DNA from 2 places in the Nitratireductor lacus genome. Region 1 is predicted to be linked to the other one. Evidence: riboswitches for the same ligand, from Rfam matches in the RefSeq annotation. Region 1 holds a riboswitch; the other holds the start of a gene.
What was found. A riboswitch is a leader RNA that binds a small molecule or an ion and turns the genes downstream of it on or off. The one in region 1 is predicted to bind cobalamin.

Region 1 (5,700 bases):
GCGGAGCCGAAAATACGCGCCGGAGCCTTGCCGACCTTCCGGGCGGCAGCGGCAAGCGGGTTTTCGCTGTCGTCCTCGTCACGCGCGGCCACGGCGGCGATGCCCGTGTCGAGCAGCGCGATCTGGGTGGGAAACATGTCGCGAAACAGACCCGAGATACGCCAGGTCACGTCGATGCGCGGACGGCCAAGGCTGGCCGGCGGCAGCACTTCGATGCCCGTTACACAGCCCGTCGCCTGATCCCATTGCGGGCGGCAGCCCATCAGCGCCAGCCCCTGTGCGATCTCCTCGCCGCCGGTGCGCAGGCTGGCGCTGCCCCAGAGATCGATCACCAGCGAGCGCGGCCAGTCGCCATGCTCCTGCAGATAGCCGCGCACGGCCTCGTCCGCCGCCATTTTGCCAAGCGCGGTTGCGGTTGGCGTGGGAAGCGTGCGCGGGTCGGCGGTGAAGATGTTGCGGCCGGTCGGCAAAACATCGGTGCGCCCCCGCGCCGGCGCGCCGGAGGGGCCGGGCGCGATGTGTCTGCCATCGAGTGCGGCCAGAAGCGCACGCTTTTCGCTTTCCGCGCAGGCGCGGCGTTCGGGCGCTTCATCCATGCCGCTGCCCCGGCCATAAATGTGCAGCCCGTCCTTGATGGCGAAATCTTTCAGATCGCAGAGCCAGGCGTCGATCTGCATCAGAGCCGCATCCGTGTCGCCCGTGTCCTCAACGCCGGCATCACAGGTCAGGCCGGTGCGCTCGGCGGTTTCCACGATCAGCCGCGCCAGCCGGTCGCGGCGGCGGCGGTCCAGACCGTCAGCCTGCGCATATTCATCCACCAGCCGTTCCAGCTCCTGCTGGTCCTGCGAAAGCCCTGCGCCCGCCAGCGGCGGCGTCAGATGCCCCAGCGTCACCGCGCCAATGCGGCGCTTGGCCTGCGCGGCTTCGCCCGGATTGCTGACGATGAAGGGATAGACCACCGGCAGCGCGCCAGCCACGATCTCCGGAAAACAGGTTTCCGTCAGCGCCACGGTCTTGCCCGGCAGCCATTCCAGCGTGCCATGCGCGCCCACATGGATCAGCGCATGGGCATCGAGCCCCTCCCGCATCCAGTGGCCGAAGGCGACGAGCGCATGGCGCGGCGCAAGGGTCGGGTCGTGATAGTCCACGCGTCGGTCCGCCGAGCGCCCCCGGTCCGGCGCAAGCGCCACGGTGACATTGCCGAACCGTGCCGCGCGAAACGGAAAGACGCCATCCTCCGCATCGTCTTCGGCCGGTCCCCATGTGGCGATCAGCTTCTCGCGCGCCTCTTCGGGCAGTGCATCGAAAGCGGCACGATAGTCTTCCAGCGAAAGCGCTTCCGAAACCTGTTCAAGCCGCTGCATCAGCGCCCTTGGCGTCTCCGGAACACCGTCAACCGCATAACCCGCTTCGCCAAGGTCGTGCAGCATGGCAAGCACGCTCGACGGCACGTCGAGACCCACCGCATAGCCGGTGCGCCCTGGCGCGCTTGGATAATCCGGGATCAGGATGACGATGCGGCGCTCGACCTTTGGTGTGCGGGCAAGTTTCAGATGCGCGGCAATCCTTGCCGCCACCTGCCTTATGCGCGCAGGTTCGGGCCGGTTGCGCTGAACGCCGAAGGAAAGCCCTTCATCCAGCGCCGCCTCATCCTTGAAGGAAATCGTGCCGGCCATCAGACGGCCATCGAGTTCCGGCAGCACCACATGCATGGCGAGGTCGGCGGGTGCCAGACCGCGCTGGCCTTCCTGCCACGCTTCGCGCCGCGTGGTGGCGGTGACCACCTGAAAAACCGGCACGCCAAACCGGTCGAACAGTGTTTTTTCGCCGGGTTCCGCACCGCTGGAAAAGGCCGTTGCGGTGATGAGCGCCTGCGGCTTCAACGTCTCCACGGCGTCGCGCACGAAACCGGCGGCAACCGGGTCGCGCAGGCTGGAAACAAAGATCGGGACGGCGCAAAGACCCTGTTCCTCAAGCGCCTCCACCAGCGCATCGATGGGCGCGACATCGCTGGCAAGCAGCATGGAGCGATAAAAGAGGATCGGAACGATTGCCCTGCCGGGCAGCGTGGCGAAAAAATCGGCCTCCACAATGCCATGGCCCGGCGCATAGAAGCCGGCCTTGGCCACCGGTTCGGCCTCCGGCGCTTCGGTATCCCGCCCCGCAAGGCGCGCCATCTGCATGGTCAGCGCGCGCATATTGTCCGGCCCGCCTTCGCGGAAGCAGGCGAGCAGCGCCGCGCGCGCTTCCGGCGAAACGGTGGAACGCTCGGCAAGGCGCGGGTCGTCCTGATGGCATTCGCCGGGCAGCAATGCCAGCGCAATGCCCTTTTGCCGGGCCAGCGCGGAAAGCCGGTCGCAGCCATAGCGCCACCACTCATAGCCGCCCAGAACCCGCACCAGAATGGTGCGGGCATGCGCTGCCGTGTTGTCGATCCACAGATCGACCGACATGGGGTGTCTGAGATCGCGCAGCGCGGCAAGGCGCAGCGAGGGCAGGGCCTCGCGCCCGGCCTGCCATGCAGAGGCGATCCCCGCCAGATCGCTGTCGGTGAACGACAGCGCCACCATATCCGCCGGCGATTGTTGCAGATCGACAGGCTCGATCAGATCGTCGAGAGAAGCGGTGGTGGTGGCGAGGATGTGCATCGGATCACGCCGAGAGAAGGCTTTCGATGCGCGCGCGGTCGATGCCCTTGAGGCCGATCACGACGAGCCGCGTTTCCGCGGCTTCGCCGGCCTTCCATGGGCGGTCGTAATGATGCGAAACGCGCGGGCCAACTGCCTGCACCTGCAGGCGCATGGGCTTGCCCTTCACATGGGCGAACCCCTTGAGGCGCAGAACCTCGCCGGTTCCCACCGCCGCGTTGACGCGCGCTTCCAGATCTTCAGGCCGCAGGACCGATGGCAGATCGACAACGAATGTATCGAAATCATCGTGCTCGTGGTCATGCGCATCGTCGTGATGCGTCTTGCGGTTCTCGATATCGTCCTCGACCGCGAGGCCGAGGCCCAGCAGCAGCGCCGGGTCCACCTTGCCGTGCGCGCTCGGCACGATCTGCACATTGCGCGCCAGATGGTCTTCGATCCGCGCGCGGGCGCGCTCGTTGCCTTCCGCGTCCAGAAGGTCGCTCTTGGACAATACGATCAGATCAGCGCAGGCCACCTGATCGTCGAACACCTCTTCGACCGGATCGTCATGGTCGAGCGAATCGTCCGCGGCGCGCTGCGCGGCGAGCGCATCCATGTCGTTCGCCACCTGACCGTCGGCCAGCGCCGGCCCGTCCACCACGGCGATGACGCCATCAACGGTGACGCGATTCTTGATGGCCGGCCACTGAAATGCCTGCACCAGCGGCTTGGGCAGGGCCAGACCCGAGGTCTCGATCAGGATGTGATCCACCTTCGGTTCGCGCGCGAGGATCTGGTCGAGTGCCGGAACGAAATCGTCGGCCACGGTGCAGCAGATGCAGCCATTGGCCAGTTCCAGAACGTTTTCCTCCGGACAGGTGTCGAGCCCGCAACCTTTCAGCACCTCGCCATCGACGCCCGCATCGCCGAATTCATTGACGATGATGGCAAGCCGCTTGCCCTTGGTGTTTTCCAGCACATTGCGGATGAGCGTTGTCTTGCCGGCACCGAGAAAGCCGGTCACGACGGTGCAGGGCACACGATTGAAGCTCGTGGTCATGGGATATCCTTCAGACGGAGTGTGGTGAATGCGGGGATGCGGGCGAGGGAGACGCAAGCCCTTTCAGGCCGCGTTTGGGCAAGGTTGCCATGAATGGCAGAGAGAAGGCGCGCGGTGGCGCAATCGGCAATCACAATGCACACTCCTTGCCCGGGACACCCGCCAGGCGGACAGGATTTCACTTTCAGACGGCAGGTTTCCTGGCTCACGGGTCGCCGCGCTCTCCAGCCTTCCCAGGGCGTTGCCCCAGTGGCGTGTCAGGTGCGCTCTCCGCTTACAGTTGCGGGGACAGCTGCGGCATTGGGCAAGGCCCGCACCGCATTCCCTCTTAGCCTCCTCCCTTGAGGGAAGAGGACCGTCTGCCTCGCATTTATGGCTCGCCCGGCACGTCTGTCAATGCGTGAAGAAAGCGTTTGCCGGAAGAGGCTGTTCCTGTATGGTCGGGCCGCTGTCGGTTCCGCTGAAGCGGACCAGAGGGAACATGGTGCGGCGCAAAATGCGCCAAGGCCATGGCTGCCCCCGCAACTGTAAGCGGTGAGCGTTTTCCTGATCGCCACTGAGGCATGACGCCTTGGGAAGGCTGGAAAACGCTTCGACCCGCAAGCCAGGAAACCTGCCGACAGCATGAAAGAAACACCGTATCCCTCGGGTGGAGGGGAAAGGACCGGACATGACCACGCGTATCGCACGCATTTTTTCCGTATTCGCTTTTGCATCGCTCTTCGCAACCAGCGCCGAGGCCCATCACGCCATGGACGGGCAGACGCCCACGACCCTCTATGAGGGACTGGTCTCGGGTCTGGCGCATCCCGTGATCGGGCTCGATCATCTGGCCTTCATCGTCGCCGCCGGCCTGTTGGCTGCCGTTGCCGGCATGAGCCTTTTTGCGCCGCTTCTGTTCGTCGCCGGTTCGCTGATCGGCGTCGGTCTGCACCTGATGCTACTTGATCTGCCGGCGGCGGAAATCATCATCGCGGCAAGCGTTCTTGCCGGCGGCTGGCTTCTGGCGCGCGGCCGGGCGGTGGAGAACCAAATCCTCGTCTTCGCCCTGTTCCTGGTGGTCGGCTTGTTCCATGGCTATGCCTTCGGCGAAGCCATCGTCGGCAGCGAAGAGACGCCGCTCATCGCCTATCTCGCCGGCCTTGCCGCAATCCAGAGCGTCATCGCGCTTGGCGTCTATTTTCTGGTCCGTTCGCGCGGCTGGGCCGTCGAGGCCATGCAGCCCCGGCTTGCCGGTGCCGCCATCCTTGGCGTCGGCGTGACCTTCCTTGCCGGGCATCTTGTCGGCTGAGCCGGCAAAATAGCGATGCGATCCCTTCATTTCGTTCTGGGCGGCGCGCGCTCCGGCAAGAGCCGCCATGCCGAGACGCTGATCGAGGCCGCACCCGCGCCCTGGCACTACATCGCCACGGCGCAGGCCTTCGATGACGAGATGCGCGAACGCATCGCCATGCACCGCGCGCGGCGCAAGGAGGCGGGGGCGGGGGCGTGGCAGACGCACGACGCCCCGCTCGACCTGCCGGGCGTACTTGAGAAATTGCCGGCCCGCGAAACGGTTCTGGTCGATTGCCTGACCCTGTGGCTCAGCAATCTCATGCTGAACGACCATGAGCTGCAGCCTGCCGCCGAGAGACTGGTTGCAGCTTTTGCCGCAAGAGAAGGAACCACGGTTCTCGTTTCCAATGAGGTCGGCTTCGGCATCGTGCCCGAAACCCCGCTCGGACGCCGTTTCCGCGATGAGGCGGGGTTCCTGAACCAGAAAGTCGCCGCCACTGCCGACAGCGTCACGCTGGTGGTTGCCGGCCTTCCCATGAAAGTGAAGTGACATGCGAGAGATCGACGCAAACGAAGCCGAGCGCCACAAGGCAAAGATGGCCAAACGCAAGGCGGTTCAGGATGCCGAGGTGCGCGACAAGACGGTCGAGAAGGGGCTTCTGATCGTCAATACGGGGCCGGGCAAGGGCAAATCCACCGCCGCCTTCGGTCTTGCGCTGCGCATGCTCGGCCATG
Region 2 (5,700 bases), on a different contig from region 1:
CATGCCGGTTACCCCCAGGCTCGCGCCGACAAGGGCGGCGAGCACGACACGCGGCATGCGCGTCTGGACGACAATGGTCTCATAGACCGCGCGCCAGTCAGGCTCCACCAACCCGTCGCCGGCCACCACATTGGCGAGAATGGCGACCGCCGTTCCACCGGGTATATGCACGGAGCCGAACATCAGTCCCGCAATGGCCATGCCCAGGAGCAGCCCCACCATCAGGAGAATGACCAGCGCATAGCCCTGCGACCCGCCGCTCGCCGCGCGGGCGGAAGTGACAGGGCGAAGAGCCGCGCCTCGCGCAGGCGGTGCTGACTGGAGCACGGCAAGCAGCGCTTCGTGGCTGTCTGGATCGTCCTTCCTCGGGGCGGGAGCATGCATCCTGTGAGTTCCGCTCGCCTGCTATTCGCCCATCCGCGCGGGATGGAAAGCGCGAGCCAGTTTCTCCACCGCATCGATGGAGCTCGGCCCCGGCTGGCCCCAGACGGAATCGATCGTCACAAACCTTTCACCGACAATGCCCGGCACGTCCCTGATGGTCGGGTTCGCCTTCAATATCTCGATCCGTCCCTGGCCCAGCTCACCGGCAGGGTCACCGACCACCTGGCCGCCGGCGGTGCCGGAGTAATAGACGACGATGTATTCAGGCATACGCTCGGCGATCTGCTCCCATGACACCTGACCATAGCGATTTGCGACATCGCCAAAGATGTTCTCGCCACCGGCCCGCGACACGACATGCGACAACATGGTGTTGCCAAGAACGGCGCGTGGGGCGGATTCTCCCCCGTTGAAGATGAACACCGGTATGGCGTCCGCGCCTTTGAGCCCCTCTTCCACTGCAGCGAGCCGTTTTTCAATGTCGGCGATCAGTGCTTCGCCGCGCTCGCGCACGCCGAAGATGGCAGATACAGAGCGGATTTCGGCGTAGAGTTCATCGAAGCCGAATTTGCCGAGATTGCAGCCTTCGGTGTTGAGCCGCGTCTTCATGCCCAGATCATGCAACTGGTCGCGCGTGTGGCGGCTTTCGCTGAACCCGTCCGGATAGCCGGCATAGACAAAATCGGCCTCCACCTCGATAAGCTGCTCGGTGGTGGCGACAAGTGGCGAAAGCACGGGAACCCCTCTATACGCTTCCTCATATTGCGGGCTGATCTGGAGGTTCGCCATATAGGAGGTGCCCGCCATGCGGTCTTCCAGCCCCAGAGCCAGCATCATCTCCGTCGCGTTGTTGCTGAGCGTCACGGCCCTTGCCGGCGGTGCCTCATAGGTGGTGGTGACACCGCAGTTCTCATCCGTATAGGGAAAGCCCGCTCCATCTGCGAAAGCAGGCATCGAAGCCGCCAATAGACCCGCGACCGCAAAAGCGCGGAGACCGCCATAACGCATCATGAATTCACTCCTTGCAAAGCCGGCTCATTCCCGGCGTTTTCAGATGGGGTTGGTGAAGAGGCCTGCCTGTCGAAAGCCGGAAGCACTTCGGCAGCAAAAAGCTCCATGCCCCTGAGCGCTACATCGTTGGCGATCAGGCCATTGGCGCTGAACAGGCAGCGAATGCTGCTGGAACCCGTGCGTGCCGAAAGCGCACACAGTTGTGCGTGGCAATCCTCTGGTGTCCCCGCGATGGTGAAATCAGCCATCATCAAAGCGCGGCTGCGCGGCTCTGGCGGCGTCATCCCGCGTGCCAGCGCGCGTTCGGCACGACGCGTGTTCAGTCTATCGAGAAGCATGTCGACCCGCTCATCAGCTTCAGCCCGGGTCGGCGCAATCACCACGTAACGCGAGAGCGACGAGGTCGTGAGCGATGCTCGCGACGCGCCATGCCGATCAAGTGCGGCGTGAAACACGGGCAATTGCCGCGCCTCGTTCGGTTCGAGACTGAGCAGCAGCGGAAACCCGTTTCGCGCGGCGATGTCGACGGTTTCTTCTGAGACGCCGGCCACGTAGACGGGCGGATGCGGTTTCTGCACCGGAGGCGGTCCGACGGCGACATTGGCGAATTTCCAGGGTCCGGCATCGGCAGAGCAATGCGGCTTTGTCCACGCATCGATCATGATCCTGAGCGCCTCGCAGAAGCGACGGTGCGCATCATCACGCGCAATCTCAAGAGCAGTGAAAGTCGCGGGCTCCGTGCCACGTCCGATGCCCACATCGACCCGGCCGCCGCTCTGAAAATCAAGCTGTGCGATCTGCTCGGCCAGCATGAGCGGGTGATAGAGCGGCAGGACGAGGATCGACGTGCCGAAGCGCAGCCGCTCCGTACGCGCCAGGATTTCTGCGCCGAGCAACAGCGTCGACGGATAGGGCAGCGCCTCCCGGGCGAAGTGAAACTCGTTGAACCAGATGCCGCCAAAGCCAAGCGCATCGGCGCGTTCCACGAGGCGCATGAGAGCAGCGTGGTCGCCCAATGCCCCCTCCCGCGCAAATCCAGCCAGATCAACGCGCATTCGGGCCACCTGCAGCAACCGATGGGAAAAGATGGGAACGATTCATTTGAAATGATATAACATATCGAACGCAATCGAGTCTGTTAAATCGTCTCGTCGCCGGCGAAGCCGCGCCTGCATACATTCTGATCCTCCTGCCGGCGCACCTCGTCCGGCGTTTATGGTCGATGCATGAGGCAGGTCTCCTGGCTCGCGGCTCGGACGTTCGCTCCGCCTTCCCGGCTCTGGCCAGTGGCATTGGAAAGAACTTGCCGCTTACAGTTGCGAGGGCAGCCCCGGAATTGATCCCGCCAGGAGATCGCACCGGGTTCCCTTTTCATCCGCAGGATGCGGAACCGCATGCGGGAGCGACCCTAGCGGCGAAGCCGTCGCCGCGCAACACACCGCAGCCGGGTTCCATGACAAAATCATCGGCACGACCGAGCCGGCTCGAACGCCCTGCCAGTCCTGTGGCCGCCTTCGGTCCGAAGTCCGCCATCCATAGGCGAAAATCCGGGCCTTCCGCTGCATCGGCGTTGGCACATTCCGACGGAAGGCAACCGATGGCGGAGCTAAAGCATCGGACCGAAAAGTGGAATCCGGTTTTCGGATTATTCCGATGCTCCATCAAGAATTCAGATCGTCCTTTGTGCGTCCGGATGAACGCGCGGCGATCTAGTGTTTGATTTATAAATGAATGTATGCTTCATATATAAACATTGAGCACGCCGGTCGGATGGCTGCTCACCTCGGGGGGTGCAGTCGGGTGGACACGTCTCGTTTAATGGGCAGCTCTGATCGAGCGACAAATTGCAGGCAGAATGCCGGATTTCCGTGCGCCCTGACCTGCCTGCAGCCTGTGGCCACAGGCTCTGCGTCGCAGCAGTCGAGGCGGTCGGTGCTTTGACCGGGCGCCTTCAGACGCGTTGGGGCGCCATCATCAGCATCGCCAGCTCAAACGATGCCAGGCCCACTATGCCGGTGGTGTCAGCAAACAGGCTGCCATCGTGGCCTCACGCAGGAGGTGTGGGGCTTTGTGATGATATTCAACACATGCCGATCATCAGCTCTATCGCCGTGTCCAGCAAGGAGGGCTGCCGGCGTATTCGTACATGCCGATCATCTGCATGAGCATTTCGTCGATCCTCGCATCGCCGAAAACGGAGCCGTCATGGCTCCGTAAATGCCCTGGTTCTCCCCCGCAATGAGGGGTGGGAGGACGGGAATGTTCCGCTTCCTTCAAACGGAGGCAGCGGGGCAATAACAGGTGCCTGATGCAGCTACACCGGGAGAAGCTGCACATTTCTTTTGGGAGGAACCATGTTGAAACTATCCAGACTTCGCGCGCTCTCCATCGGAGCCGCTGTGGCCATCGCCGCCAGTGCAACGGCCACCTTCGCCCAGGACGTCCTGAAGTTCGGTCACGTCTACGAGGCATCCACCCCCTATCATGCGGCGGCGCTTCGCGCAGCCGAGCTTCTTGAGGAAGCGACCGAGGGCCGGTACAGGATGGAAGTCTTCCCCGCATCGCAGCTTGGGAAGGAAGCAGCCCTCAACGAAGCGCTTTCACTGGGAACGGTGGATGTGATCTACACGGGCGTTGCCTTTCTCGGGCAATCCTACGGCCCCATAAGCATTTCCGACTACCCCTTCACCATGCGTTCCTATGAACACTGGAAGGCCTATGTGAATTCCGACCTCTTCGATGAGATGAGTGAGGCGTATAACAAGGTTTCCGGCAATACGGTCGCGGCCATGACCTATTACGGTGCACGCCATGTGACCGCCAACAAGCCGATCCTTTCGCCGAAGGATATGGAGGGTCTGAAAATTCGGACGCCCAACGCTCCGGCCTATCAGATGTTCCCGCGCGCCACAGGCGCAAACCCCACCCCAATGGCGTTCGCCGAGGTGTATCTCGCCCTGCAGCAGGGTGTGGTCGACGCGCAGGAAAATCCACTCCCAACGATCCAGTTCAAGAAGTTCTACGAGGTCCAGTCGAACATCAATCTGACCGGGCACATCACAAACTCGCTGGCGACCGTCGTATCGCCCGTGACGATGAACAAAATGGGTGACGACGGCAAGGCTCTGCTGGAGGCGCTCGCCACCGTGGCAACGCAGACATCGGATGAGATCGTCGCCTCGGAGGGAGAGCTGGCTGACTGGTTCCGCGACCAGGGAGTGACCGTGAACGAAGTGGATCGCAAGCCATTCATGGAAGCCGTCGCCCCGCATCTGACGGGCGAGGATGTGCCGTGGGATGCCGCTATCTTCGAACGCCTTCAAGCCATTCAGGAATGACATCGGCCTGTGGGTCCGGCATTTGCCGGGCCCATTTGCGCAACGGGAGGACGCGCTGATGGCGCAGAACACCATGGTGCCGGAAATCGACTTCGACGCGATTTCCGCAGAGGACGAAGCGCATTTCGCAGGCTTTAGGATAAGCCTGGCGGACTACGCGCTTCTCGCAATCTTTCTTGCTTTATTTCTTGTTGTTTTTGTTCAGTTTTTCACGCGATACGTCCTCAACGACTCGATAAGCTGGACCGAGGAGGCCGCGCGCTATCTGCTGGTCATACTGGCGTTTGCCGGTGCGGTTCGCTGCCAGATCACCGGAAGCCATATCGTGCTGGAATTCGTCGACAAGTATTACGGGCGCAAACTCGGCCTCGTGCATGTGTTTTCGCTGCTGTGCACCGTAGTGCTGTTCACGATTCTTCTCTGGTCCGCCTGGGAGCTGATCCAGCGGACATCGTTCCAGCGGATGGTGTCGCTTCCTTTCCCGAAATACTACCTCCACGCAGCCGTGATGGCTCTGGCCGGCGTCAACGCAGTTGTGGCGACCACGCAGCTCATGCTGCGCGTGAGACAGATGATACGGAGCTGACGGCAGATGGGCCTGACTATTCTCTTCGTTTCCCTGTTCGTCCTGATGCTGCTCAGAGTTCCCATCGCGTTTTCTCTGGCGCTCTCATCCTTCGCGTACATCCTCCATTCGGGTCTTCCACCCGTGGTGTTGATGCACAACATGGTCAACGGAATGGACAGTTTTCCCCTGCTGGCCATACCCTTTTTCATATTCGCCGGCGCATTGATGAATTCCGCCGGGATCACCGCCCGCATATTCGGCTTCGCGCGCGCCATTGTTGGATGGATGCATGGCGGCCTGGGACATGTGAACATCGGCGCAAGCATCATCTTTGCAGGCATGTCCGGTGCGGCCGTGGCCGATGCCGGCGGACTGGGCGCGATCGAGATCAAGGCGATG

Region 2: another riboswitch for cobalamin. It lies ahead of AC07E3_RS01965 (LLM class flavin-dependent oxidoreductase); the one in region 1 lies ahead of cobW (cobalamin biosynthesis protein CobW).

Annotation. Positions count from the first base shown of each region.
Region 1 is NZ_JBWKMB010000009.1:89,740-95,439, reverse strand. It holds gene cobN (cobaltochelatase subunit CobN) at 1-2,648, opposite strand, end outside; gene cobW (cobalamin biosynthesis protein CobW) at 2,653-3,690, opposite strand; cobalamin riboswitch at 3,864-4,065, opposite strand; cobalamin riboswitch at 4,126-4,325, shown strand; gene AC07E3_RS09545 (HupE/UreJ family protein) at 4,361-4,981, shown strand; gene cobU (bifunctional adenosylcobinamide kinase/adenosylcobinamide-phosphate guanylyltransferase) at 4,997-5,515, shown strand; gene cobO (cob(I)yrinic acid a,c-diamide adenosyltransferase) at 5,517-5,700, shown strand, end outside.
Region 2 is NZ_JBWKMB010000002.1:33,224-38,923, reverse strand. It holds gene AC07E3_RS01975 (FecCD family ABC transporter permease) at 1-384, opposite strand, end outside; gene AC07E3_RS01970 (ABC transporter substrate-binding protein) at 406-1,338, opposite strand; gene AC07E3_RS01965 (LLM class flavin-dependent oxidoreductase) at 1,392-2,450, opposite strand; cobalamin riboswitch at 2,609-2,805, opposite strand; gene AC07E3_RS01960 (sialic acid TRAP transporter substrate-binding protein SiaP) at 3,750-4,733, shown strand; gene AC07E3_RS01955 (TRAP transporter small permease) at 4,792-5,319, shown strand; gene AC07E3_RS01950 (TRAP transporter large permease) at 5,332-5,700, shown strand, end outside.